DNA from 3 places in the Paucibacter sp. KCTC 42545 genome. Region 2 is predicted to be linked to each of the others. Evidence: riboswitches for the same ligand, from Rfam matches in the RefSeq annotation. Region 2 holds a riboswitch; each other region holds the start of a gene.

The links. Region 2 has a riboswitch for cyclic di-GMP ahead of AT984_RS19770 (HlyD family secretion protein). Riboswitches for the same ligand answer to the same signal wherever they lie in the genome.
Region 1: another riboswitch for cyclic di-GMP. It lies ahead of AT984_RS15540 (methyl-accepting chemotaxis protein); the one in region 2 lies ahead of AT984_RS19770 (HlyD family secretion protein).
Region 3: another riboswitch for cyclic di-GMP. It lies ahead of AT984_RS23925 (biotin/lipoyl-binding protein); the one in region 2 lies ahead of AT984_RS19770 (HlyD family secretion protein).

The regions. Positions count from the first base shown of each region.
Region 1 is NZ_CP013692.1:3,588,690-3,595,297, reverse strand. It holds gene AT984_RS15545 (adenosylcobalamin-dependent ribonucleoside-diphosphate reductase) at 1-2,938, shown strand, start outside; cyclic di-GMP riboswitch class I at 3,115-3,202, shown strand; gene AT984_RS15540 (methyl-accepting chemotaxis protein) at 3,500-5,464, shown strand; gene AT984_RS15535 (sulfate ABC transporter substrate-binding protein) at 5,579-6,604, opposite strand.
Region 2 is NZ_CP013692.1:4,621,355-4,627,962, forward strand. It holds gene AT984_RS24015 (TniQ family protein) at 1-761, shown strand, start outside; gene AT984_RS19760 (TniQ family protein) at 816-1,550, shown strand; cyclic di-GMP riboswitch class I at 1,946-2,049, shown strand; gene AT984_RS19770 (HlyD family secretion protein) at 2,123-3,451, shown strand; gene AT984_RS23100 (hypothetical protein) at 3,879-4,193, shown strand; gene AT984_RS19775 (CPBP family intramembrane glutamic endopeptidase) at 4,259-5,038, shown strand; partial or broken gene AT984_RS24020 (cysteine peptidase family C39 domain-containing protein) at 5,252-5,530, shown strand; gene AT984_RS19785 (ABC transporter transmembrane domain-containing protein) at 5,651-6,608, shown strand, end outside.
Region 3 is NZ_CP013692.1:978,732-985,339, reverse strand. It holds gene AT984_RS22810 (hypothetical protein) at 1-911, opposite strand, end outside; gene AT984_RS22805 (hypothetical protein) at 1,500-1,865, opposite strand; gene AT984_RS04300 (HlyD family secretion protein) at 1,936-2,835, opposite strand; partial or broken gene AT984_RS23925 (biotin/lipoyl-binding protein) at 2,923-3,006, opposite strand; cyclic di-GMP riboswitch class I at 3,290-3,393, opposite strand; partial or broken gene AT984_RS23415 (transposase) at 3,672-4,195, shown strand; gene AT984_RS04290 (IS5 family transposase) at 4,322-5,287, opposite strand; partial or broken gene AT984_RS04285 (IS6 family transposase) at 5,897-6,118, opposite strand; gene AT984_RS23920 (cysteine peptidase family C39 domain-containing protein) at 6,140-6,223, opposite strand; gene AT984_RS23410 (hypothetical protein) at 6,207-6,608, opposite strand, start outside.

The sequences.
Region 1 (6,608 bases), 1.0 Mb from region 2:
CCTGGCGCCAGCCGTGGCCACGAAGGCCCCCCTGACGGCCATTGCGCCGGCCGCCGCCCTGTCAGCGCAAGAGATCAGTGCCGAGGTCTTGCTGGAGAAATACGCCAAGGGCGATGAGCAGACCCTGGATCAATTGCGCCAGCGGGTGGCGCGCGCCTTGGCCGAAGCCGAGGCGCCTGAGGCGCGGGCCGAGTGGGAACTCAAGTTTCTGGACGCCCAGCGGCGTGGCTTTGTGCCGGCCGGGCGCATCAATTCCGCCGCGGGCACGGAACTCAGCGCCACCTTGATCAATTGTTTTGTGCAGCCGGTGGGCGACTCCATCGCCTCCGTTGAGGATGGCCACCCGGGTATTTACACCGCCTTGACCGAAGCCGCTGAAACCATGCGGCGCGGCGGCGGGGTGGGCTATGACTTTTCACGCATCCGCCCGCGCGGCGCCTGGGTGGGTTCAACCCAAAGCAATGCCTCCGGCCCGGTCAGCTATATGCGGGTGTTTGACCGTTCCTGCGAAACGGTGGAAAGCGCCGGTAGCCGCCGCGGCGCCCAAATGGGTGTGCTGCGCTGTGACCACCCGGATGTGGAGGAATTCATCCACGCCAAGGACCAGGGCGATCTGAAGAACTTCAATATCTCGGTCGGCGTGACCGATGTGTTCATGCAGGCCGTTGACGCTGACGCCGAATTCGAGCTGACCCACAAGGCCGAGCCCGGCCCCAAGCAGCGTGCTGCCGGTGCCTATCAGCGTGCCGATGGGCTGTGGGTTTACCGCAAGCTCAAAGCCCGCGAGCTGTGGGACCAGGTGATGCGCTCCACCTACGACCATGCCGAGCCCGGCGTGTTGTTCCTGGATCGCATCAACCTCGACAACAACCTCCACTACTGCGAGTCCATCTCCGCCACCAACCCCTGCGCCGAGCAGCCTTTGCCGGCCTATGGCTGCTGCTGCCTGGGCTCGGTCAATCTGACGAGTTTTGTGCGCGACCCCTTTGGCGCGGCCGCCGAGTTTGACGAAGCCGGCTTTGCCGACGTCTGCCGCACCGCCACCCGCATGCTGGATAACGTGCTGGACGTCACCCCCTGGCCCTTGCCCGCGCAGCAGCAGGAAGCGCGCAACAAGCGCCGCGTCGGCCTGGGCTTTACCGGCCTGGGTGATGCCCTGGTGATGCTGGGCCTGCGCTACGACAGCGACGCCGCGCGTGACGCCGCCCGTCGCATCAGCGAGGTGATGCGCGATGCGGCCTACAGCGCTTCGGCCGATCTGGCCGTGGAGCGCGGCGCTTTCCCGCTCTTCAATGCCGATCTGTACCTGTCGGGTGGCAACTTCGCCTCGCGCCTGCCACAAGGCCTGAAGGACAAGATCCGCGCCCAGGGCTTGCGCAACTCGCACCTGTTGTCGATTGCGCCCACCGGCACCATCAGCCTGGCCTTTGCCGACAACGCTTCCAACGGCATCGAGCCGGCCTTCAGCTGGAGCTACACCCGCAAGAAGCGCATGCCCGATGGCGGCTACAAAGAGTACGCGGTGGAAGACCATGCTTGGCGCTTGTATCGCCATATGTTCGGCACCGGCGCGCCGCTGACATCCGCCTTCGTCACGGCGCTGGAACTGAGTGCCTCTGACCACGCGCTGATGGTGGCGGCCGTGGCGCCGTACGTCGACACGGCCATTTCCAAGACCGTCAATGTGCCGGTGGACTACCCCTACACCGAGTTCCAGAATCTCTACCACCAGGCCTGGAAGGCGGGGCTCAAGGGCTTGGCCACTTACCGGCCCAATAGCGTGCTCGGTTCGGTGCTGAGCGTGGACGCGGCCCCGGCGGTGACCGAGCCCGAGCCCCTCAAGCCGGTGAGCAGTGCCGATGGCAGCAACCAGCGCATGTTGGTCACGCGCCTGCCCAATGCCGTGCTGGCCTCGCTGCGCTGGCCCAGCCGGCCCGAGTTGCCCGGCGGCAACCCGGCCTGGAGCTACATGATCCGCCATCCGCATGGCGACTTCGCGCTTTTCGTCGGCGAACTGCCCGCAGTTGGCCCCGACGCCGGCCTATTTGGCAAGAACCTGCCTTTCGAGGTCTGGGTGAATGGCGCCGAGCAGCCGCGCGGCCTAGCCGCTGTGGCCAAGACCTTGTCGATGGATCTGCGCACCAATGACGCTGCCTGGCTGCGCTTGAAGCTTGATGCCTTGGCCACCGTGGCCGAAGAGCGTGCGTTTGAAATGCCCATGCCCCCTGGCGGCGAGCCGCGCCTCTTCCCCGGCGTGGTGGCCGCCACGGCCGCCGTGATCCGCTGGCGTTGCGAGCAGCTTGGTGCCCTGGCCGAAGGCGGCGCCACCCCGGTGCTGGACGCCATGTTCAGCCGCGAAGAGCCGCGCACCAGCACCATGGGCACCCTGGCCTGGGCGGTGGACGTCGACAACCCGGCGACTAACGAGCAATTTACATTGACCCTGAAAGAGGTCAGCCTGCCCACGCCCGATGGCGGGGTGGTAACGCGCCCTTGCGCCATGGGCTTCTCGGGCAATTACCCGAAAGCGCTGGACGGCATGGCGCGCCTGCTGAGCCTGGACATGCGGGTGATGGACCCAGCCTGGATCGGCATGAAGCTGCGCAAGCTGCTCAACGTGGGCGAGCCGCTGGGCCATTTCATGGCCCCGGTGCCCACGCTCTCGGGTGAGCGCCGCCAGCAGATCTGGCCTTCTACCGTGGCCTATGTGGCGCGCCTGATCATCCACCGCTACGCCATGCTGGGCGTGCTGGATGAGCAAGGCATGCCGCATGTTGAGATGGGCTTGCTGCAAGCGCCTCAGGCCAAGGCGGTCAGCGGCAACACCGTGCCCGCCATGGCCGGCAAGCCCTGCCCGGAATGCGGCAATGCCACCATGATCCACAAGGACGGGTGCGATTTCTGCACCGCCTGTGGCTATGTGGGGCAGTGCGGCTGAGGCGGTAGTGGCCCTTCGGCAGGGGCTTTTGCCTTGATTGGGATAGAGCGGGCCTGAATTGGCCCGTTCTTGCCTGCGGGCGCTTGCCATGCTGTTTCTGGCGCGTGGACAAATGCACGCCATGCCAGTGAATGTGTCGCGATGACTTGATTAAACACAAGTCTCGGTTTGATAATAGTTGCTATCGGTACACCCGTTCGAAAGGCGGGGTCACAAAGCCTCCGGTCTACTTCCTTAGCGGGAAACGATAGCGGGGCTGCCTCGGTCCACTCTCTCTAGGCCCGGGTCATGGCGGCTGCCCGGCCGCTTGGCGCTTGCTGAGCTTTTCATCGCTCGCAGCGTTCCGCCTTTCAAGTCGCGTATCGACACATGTGGCGCAACTGCCCGGTTCACTCCGGCGGGTGCGCCAACGCGCGCTTGCTCACCTCGAGTTGGTCCCTCACTGCCTGGCATTGCGCCAGGGCGGACTGCTTCGTCGTGCCTGAGCGTGGAATTGTCAGAAGGGCCAGCGGGCAGGCTTTCGAGGCAGTTCATTGTTTGAAAACCTTGAAAGCAGTACGAATGAAGATGAATTGGTTCGCCCGATCCAGCGTGGGCAGCAAGCTGTCGCTGGCAAATTTTGTTTTGATCGCCGCCGTGCTGGCCTTGTTTGTGATGGCGGCCAGCTACTCCAGCGGTCGCATCATTGAATCGCACGCATTCGCCGAGGTGGAACAAAAGACGCAGCTGCTGGTCAAGCTGATGGAGGCCTCCGACCAAGACATCCGCGAGCGCACCAACTCCCTGAGCAAGGCTTTCCAGGCCACCATGAAGGGCTCGATGGAGCTGCGCGACAGCACGGTCGAGATCAAGGGGCGCGCCACGCCGGTCCTGGCCTTGAACGGCAAGACGATCAATCTCGACTTCAGCTTTGTGGATCCGTTTACCGAAACCACCGGTGCTGTGGCCACGGTGTTTGCCAAGACGGGGGAGGACTTTGTCCGCATCGCCACCTCTTTGAAGAATGAAAAGGCGGAACGCGCCGTCGGCACCTTGCTGGACCGTGAGCATCCGGGCTACAAGGCCGTCACTGCGGGTGAGAGCTTTGTGGGTGTGGCCACGCTGTTCGGCCGCCAGTACATGACGCGCTATGACCCGATCCGCAACGAGGCCGGCCAAACCATCGGCCTGAGCTTTGTCGGCCTGGACTTCACCGCCTATGTGACGACGCTGAAGGCCACCATCCGCGATATGAAGATCGGCGACACCGGCTACTTCTTCGTGCTCGATGCGCGCCCCGGCAAGTCCTTCGGCAATATGGTGGTGCACCCGACGGTTGAAGGTAAGAACCAGCTCGATCTGAAGGATGCCGATGGGCGCGAGTTCATCAAGGAAATCCTGGAGAAGAAGTCCGGCTCGATCAGCTATGGCTACCTGAACAAGGAGCGCGGCGAGACGACCGCGCGTGAAAAGGAAGTGGCCTTCACCCATTTCAAGGCCTGGAACTGGGTCATTGCCGGCGGCACCTATGTGGACGAATACACCGCCGAGATTCGCGCCCAGCGCAATGACTATGCCGCCGTGGCACTGCTCTTGGTCTTCGGTATGGGCATGATCTCCTACTTCATGCTGCGCCGCATGGTCAGCCGGCCCTTGGCGCAAGTGCAGGGCATGGCCGAGCATCTGGCCACCGGCGACCTTACCGTTCGCTTGGATGTGAAGCGCGGCGATGAGATCGGTGCCCTGGTCACGGCCATGAATCGCATTGGTGAGAATCTGAGCACCGTGGTTGACTCGGCGCGCGAGAACGCCAATAGCGTGGCGACCGCCTGCGCCCAGATTGCCAGCGGCAATCAAGACCTCTCGGCCCGCACCGAAAGCCAGGCCAGCGCGCTGGAGCAAACCTCAGCGTCGATGCGCCAGCTCAGCGGCACGGTGCAGCAGAACGTGGACTATGCGCACAAGGCAAACGCCTTGGCCGAAGGCGCCAGCGCCGTGGCAAGCAAGGGCGGTGAGGTGGTGTCGCAGGTGGTGGACACCATGCGCGATATCGCCAAGTCCAGCCAGCGGATTGAAGACATCACCTCGGTGATCGACGGCATCGCCTTCCAGACCAATATCCTGGCCCTGAATGCGGCGGTGGAAGCGGCGCGGGCGGGTGAGGCCGGGCGTGGTTTCAGCGTCGTGGCGACCGAGGTGCGCAGCCTGGCCGGCCGCTGCGCCGAGGCCGCCAAGGAGATCAAGGGCCTGATCACGGACAGCGCCAGCCGGGTTGAGCGCGGCAGCGTTTTGGTTGACCAGGCCGGCAGCACCATGACCGAGGTGGTGGCCAGCATCGGCCATGTGACGCGCATCATGAATGACATCCGCAGCGCCAGCCGCGAGCAGGCCACCGGCGTTCGCCATGTTGACCTGGCCGTCAGCCAGATGGATCAATCAACGCAGCAGAACGCCGCGCTGGTGGAAGAAATGGCCGCTGCGGCCTGCAGCCTGGAGCTGCAAGCCCAGGGCATGGTGGATTCCGTGGCCTTGTTCAAGACGCAGTAAATCGCAGCTTCTTCTCGCGTAAAAAAACGCCTCGCAAGTTCGCTTGCGAGGCGTTTTTCATTGGCCGCAAGGGCCTGACTTCTTGACCAAGTCCTTCAGGTCGACACCCTAGGCTCAGCGCCCACCCGGCGTGTAGATCTGGTCGAACTGGCCGCCATCGTCGAAGTGGGTCTTCTGCGCGGTGCGCCAGCCGCCGAACAACTCGTCGATGGTGAACAGCTTCACCGGGGCGAACTGCTTGGCGTATTTGGCCGCTACGCGAGCGTCACGGGGCCGGTAGTAGTTCTTGGCAGCGATCTCCTGAGCTTCCGGGGTGTAGAGATAGTTCAGATAGGCCTCGGCCTGCTTGCGGGTGCCGCGTTTGTCCACCACCTTGTCGACCACGGCCACCGGCGGCTCAGCCAGGATGCTCAACTCGGGCGTGACGATTTCGAACTTGTTCGGCCCCAGTTCCTTCACGGCCAAATAGGCCTCGTTCTCCCAGGCGATCAGCACATCGCCGATGCCGCGTTCCACAAAAGTGGTGGTGGAGCCGCGGGCGCCGGAGTCCAGCACCTTGGCATTGGCATAGATGCGTTTGACAAAGGCGCGGGCCGAGTCGGCATTGCCGCCCGGCTGCTTGAGGGCATAGCCCCAGGCGGCCAGATAGTTCCAGCGCGCGCCGCCCGAGGTCTTGGGGTTGGGCGTGACGATGTCAATGCCCGAGCGCGCCAGGTCGGGCCAGTTGTTGATTTTCTTTGGGTTGCCCTTGCGCACCAGGAAGACGATGGTGGAGGTGTAGGGGCTGGCGTTATGGGGCAGGCGTTTTTGCCAGTCGGCCGGGATCAGCTTGGCTTGATCATGCAGGGCGTCGATGTCATAGGCCAGGGCCAGGGTCACGACGTCGGCTTGCAGGCCGTCGATCACCGAACGCGCTTGTTTGCCCGAGCCGCCGTGCGACTGCTTGATGGACAGCGCCTCGCCCGTCTTGGCCTGCCATTGCTTGGCGAAGGCGGCGTTGAATTCTTGATAGAACTCCCGCGTCGGGTCGTAGGAGACATTCAGCAGCTGTGTTTGAGCCTGGGCTTGGGTCAAGCCAGCGCATGCCAGCAGACCGGTGGCTGCAAGGGTGACAAGGCGGCGGCGCGAGAGTGTTGTCATGGCG
Region 2 (6,608 bases):
TTCCACAGGCATGGTTTGAGCACCGGTTGCCTCGTTGGCTTGATCGAGATCGGTGGCGCGAGATCGAACTTTTCGGCCAGGCATGGCGCGACGACTGGACTCTTCGAGGAACGCATCAACAGGTCTGCACTCTGTGTCTGTCAGAACAGGGATTTGCCCGGGCCGAATGGGACTTGAACGCATACGCGGCCTGCCATCTGCACGGGACAATTCTGCTCGATCACTGCGGCTATTGCGGTCGAGGGATTTCGCCAGATCGACCGGCCGTGGACATCTGCAGTTGTGGCCACTACATCGCAGCCGAGATGATGCCTGCAGACTCGGCCGTAGTTCGATGGTCCGCAATGTGCGCTGATGCGGTAGGCGCAGGTGCCGGCATTTGCGCCACGGACCTTGGTGGCTTGAGCCTGCTGCAAGGCCTGAGCGCCGACGGTGCTTATCGAGTTCTGTTGGCATTCGGAGGGGGGCAACCAGCGCTGCGGGGCCGAGTGCTCAATAGTGTTGAGTCATGGCTGACCAGTGCGGCCATGCATGAGGTGCTCGCGACGGCGATTCGTAGGATGGCCGAGCCAACTGGGTTCATGTGGGGCTCTCGAAGTGAGGTCCAACGATGCACTAGCAGTTTGGCTGAGCAGCAGCTTCGCGGCGTGACGCCCTTTGATCGGACTGCCGCCGGGCACCTTCGAAATGCCATGGGTCTACCTGCCCGCTGGCGTAACAGGCGCCCTGCCTTTCACCATCAACTCGATTTATTCACCTAGGTTTCTTGTGCGTTCTCGAGGCCACAACATGTTGAACCGACACCCATTCTTGCTATGCCTTTTCGCTGGACCATTCCAATCCTTCGACATTTCGACGCTCGGTTGGCGGCGCTCGCCAACGTCCCTTTTGCGCAGCCACACGAGGCGCCGAATTCCTGGTTCACCCGTGCCGCAGCGATGCAAGGGTGCACGGCCAAGGAATTCGCGACCTATTTGGGGTTCTCATTCCGACAAGACTTCGACAGCTTCTATTACTTTGCTTTCCGAAAAGTAAGGGCTACCTCGCCCCAGGTTCAAGGGCTTGAAGCAGGGCGCATCTATTTTGATTTTTCTAGGAAGAAGAAAGAGTTCGGATATACGCTGCCCAACCCTTACTACCGACGCGGTAGGTATCGTTTCTGCCCGCTTTGCCTTCAGACAGCGAGGGTTCCTTGCATCCATATGTACGCTCGCATGCGAGAGCTAGTCTTCTGTCCTTGGCATCGATGTTTACTTGAGGAGCAATGCCCGCATTGTCAAGTGCCTATCGAATTAGTGCAGGACATGATCCAGCCCGCTAAAGGCAAACCTGGGGTGGAGGATCTAAGTTTGTGTATGCAGTGTCAACAGCCATTGCATGCAGTGGTAGCGTTGCGCATCGACTATCGGATGCTGAATGCCATGCCACTCTGGCTACAGAATTGGGGGCGCAATGGGCCTGGGCCGATTGAGGGGCGAGGCATCAGCAGCGAACGCTACACGGAGTTCAGTGAACGACGGGCCAAAGCAAGGGAAGCGACCGAAGTCTAGCCAGGTTCGCACTGCTGAGAGCCGCTTGATCTTGCAGGCTCGACCAATTCATCTACGGTATCGAATTCGAAAACTAGGAACCAGCAACATGATCGGGAAACTGCTGCGCCTCATCACCTGAACTAATCCAAGAATCGCTACTTCAACAATCGGCCCCAGTATGCATTTGACCCCGCAAGTGCCCGCGCCAGCTGGCTGTTATTGCGACAGAACCGTAAATAGTCCTAGCACAGAGTCCGGTGGGTTGCTACCCCTGCAAGATGGGGGAGTGCGAGTTCGTGATTTTGCCGTTAGATTTGTCACACGGTCAGCAGTTCATGAGCAAAGTCATGGAGTGCCAGCAAAGTTGCTTCGGCTTCTTTGCGATCAGGACAAGGCTCATACCCAAATGGGGAGGGCCTGAATCGCAAACCCGGCGCGAGCCGGCGACGCAAAGCCTCCGGTGTTGGAGGGTTCCGTTTTAAACACGGGACCTTCGCAAGATAGCGGGGTTGCCGGTCTGAGTTCCTCAGGTCGTCATCAAGCTCAGCGTTAGTCGGCCCGCCTTCGAATCCTTTGAGGGTTCAGAGAGCATGGCTTTGACGCAAGCGTTGTTCAGGCAAGAAGTGATGCAGGCCAGCCAAGCTCAATGGCTCGGCAGTATTCGCATTGGCCGGCCACCCAGTTTTGCATGGGTCACCGGTATCTCGCTGAGCATGGCGTTGGCCTTGGTTACCTTTGCCATCTGTGGTGAAGTTACCCGCAAGGCCAAGCTGCCGGGCTTGTTGATGCCGACGGCCGGGATGCTGACCGTCAGCGCCCCACAAGTCGGGGTTGTGACTGAGTTGCTGGTCAAGGAAGGCGATCTGGTCGCAGCGGGTCAGCCGGTGATGCGGTTGCGAAGCGAGCGCACAACATCGCTTGGTGATGCAGCAATCCTCAACGCCCAGGCCTTGGCTCAGCGCCGGCAAACGCTAGAAACCGAGCGGATGCTGACGCAACAGCAGCAACGTCAACGACAGCAAGCCCTCAATGATCGACTGCGCAGCTTGGCCGCCGAAGAGCGTCAGGCTCAGGCTGAGTTGGAAACCAACCGTTTGCGAGCTGGCTTGGCGGCCAAGAGTCTGACCCGCTACGTCGAATTAGAGAAAGACAGCTTTGTTTCGGCCGTGCAACTGCAGCAGAAGCAAGAAGAGCTGCTGGACGTGCAACTGCGGGAGCGCAACGCCGAGCGAAGCTTGGCAGCCCTGCAGCGCGACATTCAAGCGGCAAAAGCAGAACTGCTCAACAACGAAACCAGTAGCAGCACCAGCCTGGCTCAAATTGATCGTGGGCTGGCTAGCCTCAGCCAGGAATTCACCGAAAACGATGCTCGCGGCGGATTGACGCTCACCGCACCCCAGGCAGGCCGGGTGAGCGCCATCACCATTCATCTGGGTCAGCCGGTGCAGGCTGGGCAGACACTTGTGAACTTGATACCAGAAAGTGCGCAGCAAGGCGCCTCAACCTTGGAGGCGCAACTCTACGCGCCGAGCCGAACAGCGGGTTTCGTCAAACCCGGCCAGGTTGTCTGGCTGCGCTATGCGGCCTACCCCTATCAGAAGTTCGGCATGGCTGAGGGCGAAGTGCAAAGCATCAGCCAGACCCCTATTGCTGCTCAGGATTTACCTGTCGGGCAGGGACAGGCCTTGCTCGCCGCTGCGCAGGCCAATGAACCCCTATACCGAATTAGTGTGAAGTTAAAAAAGCAGGACGTCACCACCTATGGCAATACGCAAGCGTTGAAGGCGGGAATGGCGCTTGATGCTGATGTCATGCAGGACCGCCGGGCAATATGGGAATGGTTGTTCGAACCCGTATTTGCCGCTTCGAGTCTTTTCAAAGATCTCGGAGGTGGAAATAGGTTCAGCCATAGCGAATGATTTTCTCAAAGCGCCAAAACGAAACAGCCGAAGATATTTTGATTGAATCAAGGAGTTTTGATTAAAAAATTCTACTGATTTAGTTAATGCAGAGTAAATGACGGCTGAAAATTTTTATGTGTTTTTCTGGCGGCCACTGGGGTCACGATTGCAATCTCCTCGGGCCAGTCTAGGGTGCGGTTGGCGGCAGATGTACTGTGCCGGAAAAGTATGCGACAGTCGATTCTGAGTAACGAATAGACTAAATTGAATTTTTCTTAGGGATCGATAAATTTAATCCCAATCTCTGCCTCGATATATTTGGGTTTTTGAGTATCAAGGTACCGCTGCTGAGGCAGGCTGTGGCTTTTGAATGGGGTCCGGCATAAAGTCGTTGGTTGTTTTGTGGCTGGCTATTGGGGCTGGCTAAAAATTCTTGAGAGAGACATTGGAAGTTGACGAAAATGTCGAAAAGCATTTGGCCAAAGTGGCTGGATTGTTGGTTGAAATTGAGGGATTTCAATTGGCAAATAAATCCTCAAAAAAAAGGGTGTATATGCGTATTTTGCAAAACGAAGAATTGAATTTGGCGTCAGGTGGAGATAGTTGGGCTGGTACTCCAGAAGGTCGAGCACCGTATGTGTCGCCATTTACTCAGTGCATGGTTGACTCTGTCGGATGGTCGCAGGCAAATGCAGTGATCGCTGGCCTCTATTGCGGCGGCAAGAAGGTTCTTCAAATGCTTTCCAGTGACAACCCGTAAGTAAATTTTAGAAGTGCTTTAGAACAAGGCCGGAGTGCATTGCATTCCGGCTTTTAAAAAATCAAATGAATAAAGCCAGAGCGTTTTTTGAAAATTTCTTGCTGCTAATTGTTTTGGCGGCCGCCTGTCAAATTATTGGTTCATTATTGAAGCATCTATTTTTTGGGTTCGTTGGTTCGCGTGAATGGTTGACTGAGAATTTTTTATTATCAATTTTCTTTCTGGTTGAAGCTGCAATTTTGGCGGTCGTTCTCGCGAGAGTCAACAGGGGTATCTCGATTGGGGACTTGCTTAAACCTTTTTGGCTTGAGACGTTGTTAATTTCTTTTGTATATTCGAGTGCTATTCTTGTTGTTGCAGTGGCCTGTAGTGGCAAAAATGTTGCGGAAATTTCACCGAATCTCATTAATCCATTCAATCCGGTTTCAGAATATTGGTGGGCCTCTTTTGTTGGTTTGTTGATTAAAGCCTTTCAAGAGGAGTTGCTGAATCGAGGCGTACTGCAGCCTTTGATGGGGGAAATGTTTTCTAGCGAAGTAATTGGCTTGGTTGTTGTTGCGGTTTTGTTCACGTTGGGGCACCCTACGGATAATTTCATGATAGTTTTTCCTGGGGCTGTGGCGCTGGGGGTTGTATTTTTAATAACTAAATCAGTATTGTCATGCTCGATTCTGCATATTTGCATGAATATTTCTTTTGATATTTTATTTGGGTCAAATTTCACTGTCTCGCCTTTGTTGGATTCGGCCGTTCTAGAGAATGTGCGCCCAGTATTCTTTCTTGTTGTAATGGCGATGGCTTTTGTTCATTTGTATTTGAAAAAATATCACCATAGTATGACTTAAAGGTTGAGTTGTTGATTAATTATGAAGAATATATGGCCTTCAAGAGTTGGAGTCAGAGCGTTCCAAATGCCTGATCAGTGGTGCATTGTTTTTGGCTTCAATGGTAGTCACGAGGTCGCATTTGATTGAAAGAATGTGGCGTTATATTTGTCGACAACAATGAGAATTGTTCTCCAATCTGAGTCTGCGGAATGTGGGCTAGCTAGTTTGTCTATGGTTTGCAGTGCCCATGGCCTGCATCATGAATTGGCAGATCTGCGCCGGCGCTTCCCTGTCAGCCTCAAAGGCGCAACCCTTCAGCACTTGATTGCGCATGCCGCAGCCCTTGGTTTTTCTTCGCGCCCATTGCGCCTTGAGTTGCATGAGCTTGGCGAATTGCAGGTCCCCTGCATCCTCCACTGGGATCTGAATCATTTCATCGTTCTCAAGAAAGTCCTTCACGGCGGCAAGGCCGCAGTGATCCTCGATCCGGCTGTTGGCGAACGACGCTTGTCGATGGGCGAGATATCTCGCCATTTCACCGGCGTGGCTTTGGAGTTGAGCCCCAATGCGGAGTTCAAATCCCAAGCCCCGGCGCCAAAGGTGTCATTGCGAGCCTTGACTGGCAAGGTCATGGGCCTTAAACGTTCGCTCCTGCAAATCTTTGCCGTGGCCGTGGTGCTGGAGTTGTTTGCTGTTCTTGCACCCTTGTTCAACCAGATGGTGGTGGATGATGTGCTGACCTCAGGAGACCGCGATCTGTTGTCAGTGCTGGTGATCGGCTTCGGCTTGCTGTTGGTGGTGCAGACTGCCGTCGGCCTGGCTCGGTCTTGGATGGTGATGGTCTTGGGCCAGACCTTGTCCTTGCAATGGATGGGCAACGTGTTCGCCCATCTGGTGCGCTTGCCGGTGGACTTTCTTGAGAAGCGGCACTTGGGCGACATCACCTCGCGCTTCGGCGCCGTCAGTGCCATTCAAAAGACTTTGACCACGGCCGCCATTGAGGCGGTGCTGGATGGCCTGATGGCCGTGGCCGCGCTGGTGATGATGCTGATCTATGCGCCTACGCTTTGCGCGGTCACCGTCACAGCCGTCGCAGCCTACGGCCTCCTGCGCTGGGTGGCCTACCGACCCTTCCGCGATGCCGCGGCCGAGCGCTTGGTGGTGGCCGCCAAAGAGAACACCCATTTCCTGGAAACCCTGCGTGCCATCACGCCGCTTAAGTTGTTCGGCCGGGAAGAAGAGCGCCGTGCCCGTTGGCAGAACCTGATCGTGGATGTGCAAAACCGCGATGTGCGCACGGCCAAGATGAGCATTGGCTTCACCACCGCCAACACCTTCATCTTCGGGCTGGAGAACTTGCTTGTGCTGTGGCTGGGCGCCAAGCTCATCATGACGGGGCAGCCGGTGCAGGCCGGGCAGACGCTCGTGAACTTGATTCCCGAAACTGCGCAGCAAGGCGCCTCAACCTTGGAGGCGCAACTCTACGCGCCGAGCCGAACAGCGGGTTTCGTCAAACCTGGCCAGGTTGTCTGGCTGCGCTATGCGGCCTACCCCTATCAAAAGTTCGGCATGGCTGAGGGCGAGGTGC
Region 3 (6,608 bases), 1.5 Mb from region 2:
AACCGGTCAGAAATGGGCGTTGTGTCTGTGCTCCACTGTAGATATCTGCGTTTTTGATATTCCGTCCCTGTAAATATTAAATTTTCCGGCCAATCCTCTGTCATTGTAGATTTCATTTTATCCATTCTTCGACTGATGAACCAGCCTTGTACGATATCAAAAAATTCTTTCGTGTATTTATCGCCAGCGGGTTGAATTGCGTTCAATACTTGGGCTTCAAATTCATCGACTTCTCCTGGATCGGCCGCTTTTGCTGTGTTGTAAATTTCGATGCGACTGAATATCCGACCCTGTTTGTTGCTTCTTATCAGTTCATTAACCGCATGAAATATTGCAGGGTAATTCTTTTGATAGAGAATCGTATCTTGCAAGCTTTTTGTCGGTGAGGCTATTCCGATAAACGCATCGATTTTTGCCCTTTTTTGACTGATTATTTTTGATGCGAGGAAGCCGCCTAGTGAGTCGCCGACCAAAAGAAGGGGGCCTGCAAATCTTTCCTCGATTAGCCGAATAGCCTCTGCCGTGTCGAATTCAAAGTCAATAAGCGTTTGTTTTTCGAAGTCACTTTTCTGTAGGCAAATTTCTTGAATATATTTCCACTTTTCGAGCTGTTGTGAATTTTCTGCGAGACAATTCTGTATTGATTTAATCCCGCCAAAACTGAAACTTGCGACGCGCCAACCCTGCTCTAGTAAAGTTACTATGAGTGGATCAATAAGTCGATCTTCTTTGAATTGACAAAAATTGTTTTTAAAGCAATAAAAACTAGCCTCCATTCCATCGCTGCCGGGGACAAAAAGGATAGTTCCGAGTTTGTGGCCGGGCTGCTCCCAAATTCCCACGCCATCACTAATTTTGTATGTAATTAGTTGTTGGCTTTGTTGAATTGTTTGCGCATTGCAAGAAATCAAGAAACAATAGATCAAGACTAGAAAGATGCAACGTCTCATGATCGCAATTAGTTACCAGTTAAGAAACTTGGTGGCTGTTTAAGGCCATGCCTGGCTATAAAAATTGGGCGCGCGTCGGCGCCCAACCTTTAGACCATCTCAAGGAATCTGGGTGCCACGCGGGGGCACAGGTCGAATCGCTTTACAATACACTGTCATTGTTTGTTTGGCTGAGTCGTATGTAACAGCTAGTTTGAAGCTGGCATCTCCAAAAGCAACAACTTTACCGTTGAGCCCCCCCGACCCTTCAACTTCCCACGCGGAGGGGACGTCGTTCATCACTAGCGTATGATCCGTGTTTGTTCCATAGGTAAATCCTGGGGGGCAAAAACTTCGGACGCCTTCAATTACCACTCTTTCTAATTGAACTGGTTCGACTGGCTTGACCAGCAGAACGGTGCCATTGTCAAGGCCATTACCAGCTCCGCTAACGTAGCTTAGTTCATGTGTCGATACGCTTCTCATAGCTCTCCTTTTCCTGAAGACGCAGTCAGGAATTCCGCCTCCAGATATTCTGGAAATATAAATGGTTGTTAATGAGCAACTATTTCAGGTTTTATCAAGGGATTTGGGTTCCTGGGGTTCTACTTCTTGCCACGTAGTTGAATGTGAGAGTCTGCTTTGCGCATCATAGGCTGCGGATAATTTTATGCTTGAATTTGAGATGTTTATGGTACTCCCATTCAGCCCTAGCGCATTACCTAGATTCCATGATGCCGGAATTTCGCTCATAATTAATTTTCTGTATACTTTGGTCTCATATAGGTCATAGTTTCTGAATTCATTTTGCAATTCTGCCAACACCAGGGGGGCTATGCCTGTAGGCTCGATAGGGCGAACTAGCTGGACGTTTTCAAGTGTGATTGTTCCTGTTCCAGAAACTGAATCAAGTTCTACGGTGGTGAGCTTCCTCATAGGGTCTCCAATGATTTCCCGAAAGGTCGGTCGGGACTCCCGATTCTGGTTGCGGTATTCTTTGGTGATTTCATTTCAACGTAAGTAGCGGCTCTAATATCCATTCCCAGATTGCTCTTTTGTCCTGGGTCACATCCGCTTCGAGGGCCATGCCGACTTTGAGCACCTGAGTGCTGCCATAGGTTTTGATTTCTTGCTTTTTTAACTTCACGCTGATTCGATAAAGCGGCTCATTTGTCTGCGCCGCCGCCATGAGCGCCTGGCCCTGACCAACTGGTAAATCCTGCGCGGCAATCGGCGTCTGGCTGATGCTTTTCACTGCACCTTCTGCCATTCCGAACTTTTGGTAGGGGTACGCCGCGTAACGCAGCCAAACGGACTGACCGGGCTTTACAAAGCCTGCCGTTCGGCTGGGGGCGTAAAGTTGGGCTTCCAACTCTGAATTTGCGTGTCCTTTACTTTCTGGCACCAAGCTCAGCAAGGTTTGACCTGCTTGCACAGCTTGACCAGGGTGAATGTCGAGCGCAGTGACTCGGCCTGCCTGGGAGGCCATCAGCGTCAGTCCACCCCGAGCGTCGTTTTCTGTGGTCTCTTGGCTGAGGCTGGCCAGTCCGCGATCCACCTGAGCCAGGTTGGTGTGGCTGGCAGTTTCGTTGTTGAGCATTTCGGCGCGAGTGGCTTGAATGCCTCTTTGCAAGGCTGCTAGGCTTCGCTCGGCATTGCGCTCGCGCAGTTGTACATCCAGCAACTCTTCCTGCTTTTGCTGCAATTGCACGGCGGAGACAAAGCTTTCTTTCTCTAGTTCGGTGTAACGGGCCAAGCTCTTGGCGGCCAAGTCAGCGCGCAGGCGGTTTGCATCCAGCTCGCCTTGCGCTTGGCGTTCCTCGGCGGCCAGACTGCGCAGCCGGTCATTCAAAGCGTCTTGACGCTGGCGTTGCTGCTGTTGCGTCAACAAGCGTTCGGTGTCCAAGCTGGCACGGCGTTGGGCCAAGGCTTGGGCGTTGAGGGTGGCAGCATCGCCCAAGGGAGTGTTGCGCTCACTCTTCAAGCGCATCAACACCTGCCCGGCTTGCACCAGTTCACCCTCATGAACCAGCACCTCCGTCAAGACGCCAGCCTGCGGCGCACTCACAGTCAACATGCCGGCCGTCGGCATCAGCAACCCTGGCAGCTTGGCCTTGCGGGTCACTTCACCCCAGATGGCGTAGCTCACCAAGGCCACTGCCATGCTCAGCGAGATACCGGTGACCCATGCAAAACTGGGTGGCCGGCCAATGCGAATGCTGCCGAGCCATTGAGCTTGGCTGGCCTCCATCACCTCTTCCCTGAACAACGCTTGCGTCAAAGCCATGCTCTCTGAACCCTCAAAGGATTCGAAAGCGGGCCGACTAACGCTGAGCTTGATGACGACCTGAGGAACTCAGACCGGCAACCCCGCTATCTTGCGAAGGTCCCGTGTTTAAAACGGAACCCTCCAACACCGGAGGCTTTGCGTCGCCGGCTCGCGCCGGGTTTGCGATTAAGACCTGCCCTAAGAGGCGTCGGCCTTGTCTTGATTCCAAAGCTGCCAATGCAACTTTGTTGGCAATCCATGACTTTGTTCATGAAATGCTGATCTGGCGAGCAATCTAACTTTCGAACTGAAAACTTGGTAGGCCCTACATCGAGGGGGTATCAGAATATGTCGCCATGTGATAAAGCGACACTCAATCCAAGGAACGGTAACTTAGCGAGGTCGCGTAAGCTCCCCCACCAAGTAGACAACTGAAATCAGAGAATGCGGCCCAACCCGAAAGGAAGAGGCCCATGAGGAAGAGCAAGTTCACGGAGAGCCAGATCGTGGCGATCCTCAAAGAAGGCGAGGCAGGCATGCCTGTGGCGGAGGTGTGCCGTAAGCACGCCATCAGCGCGCCGACGTATTACGCGTGGAAGTGCAAGTACGCGGGCGCGACGGTGTCGGACCTGACGCGCATGCGCGAGCTGGAGACAGAGAACGCGCGGCTCAAGCGCATGTACGCGGACTTGGCATTGGAGAATGCCGCGATCAAGGACGTACTGTCAAAAAAATTCTGACGCCGTCCGTGAAGCGGCAGGCGGTCGAGGTCATGGTGACCGAGCACCGCTTGTCGATCACGCGAGCCTGCCACGCCGCGGGCTTGTCACGGGCGGCGTACTACAAGGTGCCACCGTTGCCACAGGAGAAGGATGCCGAGGTCATTGATGCGCTCAACGGCATCGTCGAGCGCAACGGTCGCTGGGGATTCTGGAAGTGCTTTGACCGTCTGCGCCTGGATGGTCGGCCATGGAACCACAAGCGGGTCTGGCGGGTGTTAACCAGTCCAAGTTTTTGTCCGCATCCCCGGTGGCTCAATATTCGGTCGGCGCCAACAGAACATGCGGTCCTTGGCGACCGAATTCAGGCCGGGGTCCTGTGGTTTTGCGCGTTGCAGACGCACTCATGCCTGCGCCGCCTGCAATATCCGTTTCCTGGCCATCCACAGATTGCTCAGCGCAAACAGCGTGACCAGTTGCGCCGTGTTCTTGGCCAGGCCGCGATAGCGTACCTTCACATGGCCGAACTGGCGCTTGACCACGCGGAACGGGTGTTCGACCTTGGCTCGAATGCTGGCCTTGAGCTTCTCCAGTTGGTCGATGAGCTGATGGCTGGCGCGCGTCTTGTCCAGCGCGCGCCGCTTGCCGGGCCGCATGGCCACGTGCCAGGAGGCCTGAATGTCCTTGGCATCGTCGCGCTTGTCGGCGCCCTGGTAGCCGGCATCGGCGAAGACATCGCTCTCTTGGCCATGCACCAGCGCGTGTGCTTGGGTCACATCGCTGACGTTGGCCGCCGTGCCCACGACCGTGTGCACCAGCCCGGATTCAGCATCGACGCCGATGTGTGCCTTCATGCCAAAGTGCCATTGGTTGCCCTTCTTGGTTTGATGCATCTCGGGGTCGCGCTTGCCGTCCTTGTTCTTGGTCGAACTCGGCGCGGCAATCAGCGCGGCGTCGACCGCCGTGCCTTCCTTGAGCATCAGCCCCTTGGCTGCCAGCGTGGCATTCACCTCCTCGAGCATTTTCTGGCTCAGCTCGTGCTTCTCCAGCAGGTGCCGAAAGCGCAGGATGCTGACACGATCAGGCATCCGGCTCATTCGGCCCAGGCCCGCGAACTCCCGGTACAGCGCCACATCGAACAGCGCCTCTTCCATGGCCATGTCGCTCAAGCCAAACCACTGCTGCATGAAGTGAATCCTCAGCATCGTCTGCAGCTCAAATGGCGGCCTTCCGGTCTTCGCCACCGGCGCGTGGGGCGTAATCACAGCCAGCAATTCGCCCCACGGCACCACGCGTTCCATCTCGTCGAGAAACACGCGCTTGCGTGTTTTCCTCTTGCTCAATTCCAGGCCAAGATCGTCTTGCTTCATGCCGAAATTCTTCTAACCTTCACGCCTCGACACCACCGGGACAAGTGCGGGTTTTGAACACCATCCCTAGCAGGCTGCTGAAATACCTCCCGACAACTGGAAAATTGACACTTCCGATGGTCATCTACCCCTTGCTAGGCTCAGAAAAATGGCTTGTAGGCCGTTCTATGAGGTCGAACTTTTGCCACGGGCAGCATAAAAACAGTATTCCAGCAGCCTGCTAGGTTTCGCATATAAGTCCTTTGAAAGTAAAAATAGGAGGAATGTCAATCGGGTCCTCCGCTTGCCCGGGCATATTTCCCCCAAAGTCACCAGAAATAACATGGGGTAATTACAAAAATAATGATGAAGTTTTTCAGGGTCGGCTGAAAAAGTGGTTGGCAAAAATTAATGACAAGTTTCTAGTCAATTTTCAGAATTGAAGCGCAGCCTCGCCCTTTGTGGCGCAAGAAATTGGCATGCCGCACGTTAAAAAAGGGCGAGTGCCTTTCGAGCAAGTCTTCCAAAATAGAATTTGCTCGGCGAGCTAGCCCAACGGCTGCCGCTGAGGTGCGCGAGTTTGCGGAACGGGTTATGCAGCGGTCTCGACCTGGTGTTTGCGTTGACGGAAGACTTGGCCAACACCGGCAACATCTTGACCGCCCAGCGATGGACCGTCGCATGATCGACCGACACGCCGCGCTCGGACATCATTTCCTCCAGGTGGCGAAAGCTCAATGGATAAGCCGCGTACCAGCGCACGCAAGTCATCATGATTTCCAGCGGAAAGTGCATGCGCTTGAGCACTCGGCGAAGGGCGGCGTTGATTGCGACTTTGTGGAAATCGTCCATGGCGGCCATTGTCTCAAACGCTTAATGCGACAGAACCCCATGTGCACTGCAGATCATAGCAAGGGCTGCGAGTGCGCATTCGCTGGATTCAGACTGGAGAATCATCACTCTTCTTCTTGAGTAGCTTTGAAAATCCAGAAAATACTCCAAGACAAACCAGAGACGAACCCAATTCAATTAAATGATCCCCGTAAACCGCCCCACCAATAGCGATCATACCCACCCCCACTAGCAAAATAAATAACCACAAATACGAAAATGAGGCAAGCCTTCTTGATGAATTCCTCCGCCTGAATAACCTACTAAAAAACAACGCAACCAACCCAACGACAACAAAATCAATAACACCCATCAAAGCTGGAAACAAGTATCGCATATAAAACCTATAAAAACTTGCAATGTCGATATTCAACCTCACAAGTTGATGCAAAAAGTTAATAGCTAGGCGGCTGAGGAATCCGAGGCCGTTGATTCCCCATGCCCCAGAGTT